One region of the Streptomyces uncialis genome, then DNA from elsewhere that is predicted to be linked to it. Evidence: riboswitches for the same ligand, from Rfam matches in the RefSeq annotation. Region 1 holds a riboswitch; the other holds the start of a gene.
What was found. A riboswitch is a leader RNA that binds a small molecule or an ion and turns the genes downstream of it on or off. The one in region 1 is predicted to bind cyclic di-AMP.

Region 1 (4,905 bases):
ACGGGCGGTACATGACCGAGGACGGCGACGGGGACGAGGCGCGGCGCAGACATCTGCTCCAGTCGCTGCTCCAGGCCGGCGGGCTGGAGCGGGCCGACTACCGGGGGCGGTTCGGCGGGGACCCGGAGGACCACTTCGGGGCGGAGCTGGCGGGCTTCGCCGCGCGCGGCTGGCTGGACGGCGGCGCCCCGGCGGGGGTGCTGCGGCTGTCGCCGGAGGGGCTGGCGTACTCCGACGCCCTGGGTCCCGAGCTGTTCTCCCCCGCGGTGCGGGCGGCGATGGCCGCGTACGAGGCACGGTGAACGCCATGGATCTGACCGTGCTGTACCGGGGGCCGCTGGCGTCGTGCGACTACGACTGCCCGTACTGTCCGTTCGCCAAGCGGCGTGACAGCGGGGAGCAGCTCCGTGCGGACCGGGCGGCGCTGGCCCGGTTCACCGAGTGGGTGGGCGCGTACGAGCAAGGGCGGCTGTCGGTGCTGTTCACCCCGTGGGGCGAGGGGCTGGTGCGGTCGTGGTACCGGCGGGCGCTGGTGGAGCTGTCGCGGCTGCCGCATGTCGAGCGGGTGGCGATCCAGACGAATCTGAGCTGCCGTACGGACTGGCTCGCCGAGGCCGACCTGGACACGGTCGCTCTGTGGTGCACGTACCACCCGGGCCAGACGCCGTACGAGCGGTTCCTCGGCAAGTGCCGGGAGCTGAGCGCGCGGGGGGTGCGGTTCAGTGTGGGGATCGTGGGGCTGGCGGAGCATCTGGAGGACGCGCGGCGGCTGCGGGCGGAGCTGCCGGAGGAGGTGTATCTGTGGGTGAACGCCGCGGAGGGGCACACGTACTCCGACGAGGAGGCCGACCGGTGGACGGCGCTGGACCCGCTGTTCCCGTACAGCCGTCATCCGCATCGCAGCGCGGGGCTGCCGTGCCGTACCGGTGAGTCGGTGGTGTCGGTGGACGGTGACGGCACGGTCCGCCGCTGCCACTTCGTCCCGGCGGAGCTGGGCAATCTGTACGACGGCTCCTACCGTGCCGCGCTGGCGCCCCGGCCCTGCCCGCTGACGCTGTGCGACTGCCATATCGGGTACGTGCATCTGGAGACGCTGCCGCTGTACGACGTCTTCGCGGGCGGGGTCCTGGAGCGGATACCGGCCGGGCCGGGCGGCTGAGCCGGGCCGGGCGGCCGGGTCACAGGGGCAGCAGATCGGGGCGCTTGGCCTCCACATGATCGCCGGAGGACTCGCCCCGCAGCCGCCGCCCGATCCAGGGAACGAGGTACTCGCGCGCCCAGTGGATGTCGTCGCGGCGCACTTCGAGGGTGCCCCGGGGCGGCAGCGGGGGCCACGGCTGGTCGGGGTCGGCGGGGACCTCGACGCCGAGCACCTGACCGGCCCGCAGGGCGACCCGGGTGTGGCCCTCGGCCGAGAGATGCAGCCGGTCGCCGTCCCAGGCGCGGCGGTCCTGCACGGTCCGCAGCGACCACAGGTCGAGGACGGGGCATCCGTAACGGTCGGCGATGGCCCGGACATGACCGTTGTAGGTGGCGATCTTGCCGCGGAACCGCCTCAGTACGGGGATGTCACGGGTGTCGAAGCCGGTGGTCACCATCACGGTCGCCACGGTTCCGGTGAGGTCCGCGACGGCGCGCTCGAAGCGTTCGGCGACCTCGTCGGGGTCGGTGCCGGGCCGGATGATGTCGTTGCCCCCGGCGCAGAACGTCACGAGGTCGGGGGCGAGCCGCCGGGCGCGGGGGATCTGCTCCGCGACGATCTGGTCGAGGAGTCGGCCGCGTACGGCGAGGTTGGCGTACCGGAAGCCGTCCTCCGCCAGCCGGTCGGCGAGGAGGACCGCCAGCCGGTCGGCCCATCCCACGAACGCTCCGCCGGGGCCGGGGTCACCGACCCCTTCCGTGAAGCTGTCGCCGATGGCCGCGTAGGACCGGAGGGGGTGCGGTGGGGGGAAGGTCGACTGTGCGCTCACGTCGGCCCATCTTTCACGGCGGGCCGTGACCTACGCCACCGTAATAATGCGCTGAGGGGGGTTGACGGGACGTGAGAAAGGCCATGCCGCTGTTTTGCGCCGGGCAGGAATAGCGGGCGCCCCCGACGACAGCGCGCCGCTCACTGTGCGGTGGCACGCGAACGGGGCCGTATCCGCCGATACGGCCCCGTTCAGGGATGCGGCCGGTGGCCGCGGGAGTCGTCAGATGCCGACGCCCTTCGACCGCAGGTAGGACATCGGGTCGATGTCGGAGCCGTAGTCGGGCGAGGTACGGATCTCGAAGTGCAGGTGCGGCCCGGTGCTGTTGCCGGTGGAACCGGCGAGACCGATCTGGTGGCCGCCCGTGACCGACTGCCCGGCCGAGACGGTGAGCTGCGAGAGATGCGCGTACTGCGAGTACTTGCCGTCGGTGTGCTGGATGACGACCTGGTTGCCGTACGAACCGGCCCATCCGGCCGACACCACGGTGCCGGGGCCGACGGACTTCAGGGGCGTACCGGCGGGCACGCTGAAGTCGACACCGGTGTGGTAGCCGCTGGACCACATGCTGCCGGAGGCGCGGTACCCCGTGCCGACACCGGAGTCGACGGGCCGGGTCCAGCCCGAGTCGGCCTGCTCCGGGGCGGCGGCCTCGGCGGGGGCGGCCTTCGGGGCGGCGGCCTTCGGGGCGGCGGCCTCGGGCTCCGCGGCCTTCGGCTGCGCCTTGGGCGCGGCGGCCTTGGGCGCCTGCGCCTTCGGGGCCTGCGCCTTCGGGGCGGCCGGCTTCGGCGCGGGGGCCTCGGGCGCGGCAGCGGCCTTGGCGCCGATGGTGAGCTTCAGTCCGGGATGGATCAGGCCCGGGTCCGAGCCGACGGTGCCGCGGTTGTCGTCGTAGAGCCGCTGCCAGCCGCCCTGGACGGCCTGCTCGTCGGCGATCTTCGAGAGATGGTCACCGACCTTGACGGCGTACGTCCTGACCTCGGAGGTCTTGACGGCGGTCCGCTCGGCGGGGGCCTGTACGGCGTTCTGGGCGCCGGTCACGGCCGGGGCGGAGTGCGGGGTGGCCGCCTCGGCGCCGGTGGCGCCGATCAGCGGCAGGGCCAGGGCCGCGCCACCGGTTCCTGCGACGGCGATCGACCTGGCTATACGGGTGGACTTGGGACGGCGGTGCTTACCCTTCGCGGGCATGACGTTTTCCTCTCCGGCGCCTGCGAGGTGAGCTGTCGGGTTCGGGCTGGAGATGCCCGGCCGCGCTTTCACGCGGCTTCACCCCGAGCCGGTCCGGTTGCCCGGACACGGCGTACTACCTGTGGGTTCCCCGCTCCTGCCGGTGTCGGGTGACGTTGCGGACCCCGGACGGCGGCAGGACTAGGCGTCCGCCCGGATTGAGCGTGACGCTAGGCGAGCGGGCTCGCCGTGGACAACCAAGACCCCCGGGGCGACCGGCCATTCCTTGATCCAAGGCCGGATTCCCGGTCACCCTGCGTCGACCGCGGAGGTCAGCGGGAGGCTCAATTCCCGGACGGTGAAAGGGCGCCCGGGAGTCCTCGTCCGACACCCAACGTGACAATTATGATCCCGGTCACGGGTATCCGGACCAGGGCACTTTATTCCGGGGCCAGTTCAACTTAATGCCACTAAACAGACATAGAGCATCATCAACCCTTTATCACCACTTGGGGTCTGATCATCCGATGACTGGATGTCGTATCGTCGGAATCGCGCTCGTCGGCGGAGGTGCCGGCGGCGGACCGGGAGGAGCCCCCGCGTGACGCAGCAGATCCCGTCGACCGAGCCCGAACTGACCGGAGTCCGCAACTTCCGTGACGTGGGTGGCCTGCCGACCACGGACGGCAGGCGCGTCCGCCACGGGGTGCTGTACCGCAGCGGGCATCTCGCCCAGGCGACCGCGGAGGACAGCGACTACCTCGCCTCGCTGGGGCTGCACACCATCTTCGACTTCCGCGACTCCGCGGACCGGGGGCTCGACGGTCTCGATGTGGCACTGCCGGGCGTCCGCAACGTGAACGTACCGCTGAGCGATCCGGCCGACGGTACGGAGTTCTGGCAGATGGTCCGGCAGGGGGATCTCGCCCAGCTCCGCGAGCACCTCGCGGAGGGCCGCGCGGCGAACCGCATGGTCGAGGCGTATCGGACGATCATCGAGGAGCGGACCGCCGAGCACGGGCGGGTGCTGCGGTCGCTCGCGGACGGGAGCGTGCCCGCGCTCATGCACTGTGCCGCGGGCAAGGACCGCGCGGGGCTGTCCATAGCGGTGACGCTGCTGGCGCTCGGTGTCGAGCGGGACGCCATCGAGGCGGACTACCTCAAGTCGAACGCGGCGCACCGGCGGTACCGGGTGCGGCGCAGCGAGGCCGCGGTGGACGGGTACGCGCCGGAGGTCATGGAGCTGTTGCGCCCGCTTTTCGACGCGCGGGTCGAGTATCTGGCGGCGGGGTTCGACTCGATCGACCGGCGCTGGGGCAGCACCGAGGCCTACCTGTCCGACGGCCTCGGCCTCACCGCCCCGGACCGTGACCGCCTTCGCGACCGCTTCTTGGCGTAAGGGTCTGTCCGGCTGGACGCACTCCGTTCCTGTGCCGTCGCTCGTGGGTTTCGCGCAGTTCCCCGCGGGTCGCCTTCGCTTGCGCTTCCCAGGTCCGTCCGGCTGGACGCACTCCGTTCCTGTGCCGTCGCTCGTGGGTTTCGCGCAGTTCCCCGCGGGTCGCCTTCGCTTGCGCTTCCCAGGTCTGTCCGGCGTGGCGCACTTCGTTCCTGTGCCGTCGCTCGGTGGTTTTGCGCAGTTCCCCGCGCCCCTTTGGGGCGCGTTCTGCTTGTTCTTCGGGTCGGGGCCGGTCGGGATTCTCCGTCCTCGATCCGACACGCTCGGTAACACGTCCAGCGGAGCTACTGAAGAGCATCGGAGTCTGCGAGC
Region 2 (4,905 bases), 2.3 Mb from region 1:
CGAGCTCCGGGCCGATCTGCTCGATGACCGCGAGGACTGCCTTCTCGACGCCCTTGCCGCCGTAGCGGTTGGGGTCGCCGTCACGCAGCTCCAGGGCCTCGAAGGCGCCCGTGGACGCACCGGACGGGACGGCGGCCCGGCCGGTGCTGCCGTCATCGAGGCCCACCTCGACCTCGACCGTGGGGTTGCCTCGGGAGTCCAGGATTTCCCGGGCTACGACGACGTCGATGGACGGCACGAGCATCTCCTTCTGGGATGTGACGCGGGTACGCGGGGCCGGTGGTCCCGCCGCACCTGAGCCTAACGGCCTGCGGGGCGTCGGCCACTCAGCGGGCCGCCCTGTGGACAAACGGAAACCAAATTGTTCCGTGATCAAACAAATGGGGGGACGGAGGATCATCCGAGCGGGTCGCCTTCGCTTGCGCTTCCGAGGATTTCCTGTGCTGGGCGTACTTGTTCCCGTGCGGGTACGTCCGGGGGTGCGCGGTTCCCTGCGGGTCGCCTTCGCTCGCGCTTGCGAGGTCTGCCCGGGTGGGCGCACTTGTTCCCGTGCGGGCCGCCCGTGGGTGCGCAGTTCCCCGCGCCCCTGGGTGCTGCCCCCTTGCGGTCGCTCTTCGGGTGCGGGTCCGCCCTCGTCTTTGCGCAGTTCCCCGCGGGTCGCCTTCGCTCGCGCTTGCGAGGTCTGTCCGGGTGGGCGCACTTGTTCCCGTGCGGGCCGCCCGTGGGTGCGCAGTTCCCCGCGCCCCTGGATGGTGCCCCCTTGCGGTCGCTCTTCGGGTGCGGGTCCGCCCTCGTCTTTTGCGCGGTTCCCTGCGGGTCGCCTTCGCTCGCGCTTGTGAGGTCTGTCCGGGTGGGCGCACTTGTTCCTGTGCGGGCCGTCCGGGGGTGCGCAGTTCCCCGCGCCCCTGGGTGGTGCCCCCTTGCGGTCGCTCTTCGGGTGCGGGTCCGCCCTCGTCTTTGCGCAGTTCCCCGCGGGTCGCCTTCGCTCGCGCTTGCGAGGTCTGTCCGGGTGGGCGCACTTGTTCCCGTGCGGGCCGCCCGGGGGTGCGCAGTTCCCCGCGCCCCTGGGTGCTGCCCCCTTGCGGTCGCTCTTCGGGTGCGGGTCCGCCCTCGTCTTTTGCGCAGTTCCCCGCGCCCCTGGGTTTCTTGTGCTGGGCGTACTTTTCCCGCACAGGTCGTTCGTGGGTGCGCAGTTCCCCGCGCCCCTTTGGGGGCGCCCAGTTGGGGCCGGCGATCAGGGTGCGGGCTGTCAGCGACCGGGGCCGGGGTTCAAACCACCCTCCTCGCGGACTCGCTCGGCTACGGGAGGGGGTGGGCGGGAATCTCTGCTCGCAGACTCCGATGCTCTTCAGTCCGGCAAGGACACGTCGTACCGAGCGTGTCGGATCGAGGACGGAGAATCCCGACCGGCACCGACCCGAAGAACCGACCGGACGCGCCCCCAAGGGGCGCGGGGAACTGCGCGAAACCCACGGACGACGGCACAGGAACGAAGTGCGCCCAGCCGGACAGACCTCGGGCCCGGCCAGCGGGGGGGGGAGCTCCGGAAAGGGGGCCGCCCCGACGCGGGCGGGTGCGTCGGGGCGGGCTTCCCGGCCGGGGCGGGGTGCGGCCCGGCCGGGTGGGGGATGGTTCAGGGAACCGGGGGTCCTGGGATCAGGACAGGTGGAGCTGCTGACCGGGGAAGATGAAGTCCGCGTCGTCGACGATGTCGTCGTTCAGCTCGAACAGCTTCTGCCAGCCACCCTTGACACCCTCGGCGTCGGCGATCGCGCTCAGCGTGTCACCGGTCTTGACCTTGTACTCGCCGTCGCCCTTCTCGACCTTCTTGCCGGTCGGGGTCTCGATCTTCTCGGCGGGCGCGGCGGGCTTCGGCGCCTGGCTCGGCGCGGCGGCCGGAGCGCGGTCCTGCGAACGCGAGGCGCGCTGCTCGGTCTCCTGCTGCGGCTGCGGCGCGGGAGCGCTCTGCTGCGGCTGCTGCTGGGGCTGGGTCTGCTGCGGCTGCGGCTTCGGCTGCTCGGCGGCGCCGCCACCGTACGCGGCACCGGACAGGCCGACACCACAGCTCGGCCAGGCACCCTTGCCCTGACCGGCGAGGACCTTCTCGGCGATCTCGATCTGCTGGGACTTGGTGGCCTGGTTGGCGGTGGCCGCGTACGCGGTGCCGCCGAAGGCCGCCCAGGTGGAGGCGGAGAACTGGAGGCCGCCGTAGTAACCGTTGCCGGTGTTGATCGACCAGTTGCCGCCGGACTCGCACTGGGCGACGGTGTCCCACTCGGACGCGGTGGCGGCGGAAGCGGTGCCCGCGGCCATCAGCGGGGCGGCGACGGCCGCGCCGGTCACACCGGCGAGGGCGACGATACGGGTGGCCTTGCTGGGCTTGCGGTGCTTGCCCTTGCCGGAAAGCAGCATGAAGTCATCCCCTCACCGACGCCTACGAGGTGAGCTGTCGGGTTCGGGCCGAATGAGTTGCCCGGCCGCGCGTCTGGCGCGCGGCTCCACCCCTAGCCGGTCGGCTTCCGTGTCCCGCAGTCCTGTCGACTCCGTGAACGGTCGCGCCCGGCGCTTACCTTGGGTCCCCCGCTCCTGCCTACGGCGCTTTACGCGTCGAGTGTTCCCGAGCCTCCGTCGGCAGGATTCGGCGTGACGGCGATCGGTGCCCGCAGTGGCGAGCGGTCCTGACCGTACGCATGGGCGCGGCCGGAATTCAAAGCTCACCCCGGCCGGTGAGACTCATGTCTCACTTCCGCCCCATGCGCCAAAAGCGGACATTCAGTGCGAACTACAGCTTCTTCTTGGCTGTTTCGGGCACCAGATCAAGGCTCTGGCCAGGCAGGATCAGGTCGGGGTCGGTCCCGACGGTCCCCTTGTTGCCGTCATAGAGGGCGCTCCAACCACCCTCGACACCCTGGGAGTCGGCGATGTCCCACAGGTTGTCGCCCGACTGCACCGTGTACGACTTGTCCAGTTCGTCACGGGTTGTCCCGCCGCGTGAGGCATGTCGTCCGGCCGGGTCACCGGCACGGGAGTCGACGGCCTCCTCGGTCGCCGGGCCGCCGCGGTGGCGGCCCGCGCCGGTGTCCTCACCCGTGGCCGGGTCGGCGGTCGCGCTCGGCGAAGCACCGTCCGTCGACTCCGACTTGGGGGACTCGTCCGGCGAGGTCTCGGCACCGGTCGGCGCGGTCGTCCCGTCGGTGCTGCCCGTACCGCCCGTGCTCTTGCCGGCCTCCGGCTCGTCCGTGGCCGTGGCCGTGGCGTCGCCCGCCCCGGTCGTCGGGGCGGCGGACGGGGACGCGTCCGTAGCCGCCTCCGTGGCCGTACCGGTCTTCGCGGCGCGCTCCTTGTCGCGGGCGTCGCCCTTGGCGCCGAGCCCGCGGGGCGTCGTGTTCGTGGCGGAGCCCGACGTGTCGGACGACTGACTCGGCGAAGGCGATGTCCCCTTCTTCCCGGACGTACCGGACGAAGGGGCCGGGGTGGCGGCCTTGCCGTCCGAACCGCCGGGCTTCGCCGCGGCGGACGGCAGGACACCCGGGTCGACGTCCGCGGGCGGGGCGTCCTTGGTGAGGCCGACGGAGACACCGCAGCCGGGCCAGGCACCGGGACCCTGTGCGGCGAGGACCCGCTCCCCGACGGTGATCTGCTGGGAGCGGCTGGCCTGGTCCGGCCCGGTGGCGTAGGCGAGCCCGCCGTACTCCGTCCAGGTCTCCTGGGACAGCTGGAGCCCGCCGTAGAAGCCGTTGCCGTCGTCGGCGCTCCAGGCGCCGCCGCTCTCGCACTCGGCGAGCCGGTCCCAGGTTCCCGCCTCAGCGGCGGTGGCACCGGTCGCGCCGAGCAGTGGAATGGCGATCGCCGAGCCGGTGACCCCGGCTGCGACGACCAGAGCGGGTGCCTGACGAGGGCGACGGTGACGACCGTTCCCGGAGCGCATACGGGGGCCTTTCGTGGGACGTCAGGGGCAACGCGGCGGGTGGGGACCGCCGGGTCGACGTGAACGTAGCGGCTCTCGAACGTTTGTCACAAGTCGATGCAGCGCAGATCACGTGGAAGTCACGGAGCTGACATACCGTCAACAGCTGCGTTCCGGACAACCGGTGAGAAGCTGACGGGCAGGGTCCGCAGGCCCCGCATGATGAGCCCGCCGCGCCATCTCAACTCCTCGGGCGCCGCCGCGAGTTCGAGGTCCGGAAGCCGTGTCAGCAGGGCCGCCAGCGCGATCTGTCCCTCCATCCGGGCGAGGGGCGCGCCCAGGCAGTAGTGGATGCCGTGGCCGTAGCCGAGATGCGGATTCTCGCGGCGCGTCAGATCGAGGGTGTCGGGGCGGTCGAATCGCGCCGGATCGCGGTCGGCGGCGGCGAGGACGACGAGTACGGGGTCCCCGCGCCCGATGTCCTGCCCGCCGAGCCGCAGCGGCTCGGTGGCGAAGCGCCAGGTGGCCATCTCCACCGGCCCGTCGAAGCGCAGCAGTTCCTCCACCGCGGTGGCGAGGAGAACCCCGTCCCCGCTCCCGTTCCCGTGTCCCCCGCCGGCGCCGCCGGCGCCTTCGCCGCCGGTGAGCGAGCGCTGGAGCAGGGCGCGCTGCTCGGGGTGGGTGAGCAGGGCGAACGTACCGTTCCCGATGAGGTTCACGGTCGTCTCGAACCCGGCGAACAGCAGGATGAACGCCATCGCCGCGGCCTCGTTCCCGCTGAGGTGCTCACCGTGGTCGGAGGCCCGGATGAGACCGGAGATCAGATCGTCGCCGGGGTCGGCCCGCTTGCGCTCGATCAGGTCCACGAGATAGCCGCGCATCTTCTTCACCGACCGGGCGACCCCGCCGCGCGGACCGCCGCCGTGCCGGATCATCATGCCCGCCCAGTCCCGGAAGTCGTCCTGGTCCTCGGCCGGTACGCCGAGCAGGTCGCAGAT

Region 2: linked by a shared signal. The riboswitch ahead of OG711_RS16165 (transglycosylase family protein) and the one ahead of OG711_RS06450 (M23 family metallopeptidase) in region 1 are both predicted to bind cyclic di-AMP.

What each region holds. Positions count from the first base shown of each region.
Region 1 covers NZ_CP109583.1:1,619,214-1,624,118, forward strand. Annotated here, with positions in the region: gene OG711_RS06435 (STM4012 family radical SAM protein) at 1-302, shown strand, start outside; gene OG711_RS06440 (STM4011 family radical SAM protein) at 308-1,159, shown strand; gene OG711_RS06445 (SGNH/GDSL hydrolase family protein) at 1,179-1,970, opposite strand; gene OG711_RS06450 (M23 family metallopeptidase) at 2,193-3,158, opposite strand; cyclic di-AMP (ydaO/yuaA leader) riboswitch at 3,161-3,281, opposite strand; gene OG711_RS06455 (tyrosine-protein phosphatase) at 3,739-4,536, shown strand.
Region 2 covers NZ_CP109583.1:3,925,810-3,930,714, forward strand. Annotated here, with positions in the region: gene eno (phosphopyruvate hydratase) at 1-238, opposite strand, end outside; gene OG711_RS16165 (transglycosylase family protein) at 1,657-2,412, opposite strand; cyclic di-AMP (ydaO/yuaA leader) riboswitch at 2,417-2,608, opposite strand; gene OG711_RS16170 (transglycosylase family protein) at 2,783-3,928, opposite strand; gene OG711_RS16175 (cytochrome P450 family protein) at 4,048-4,905, opposite strand, start outside.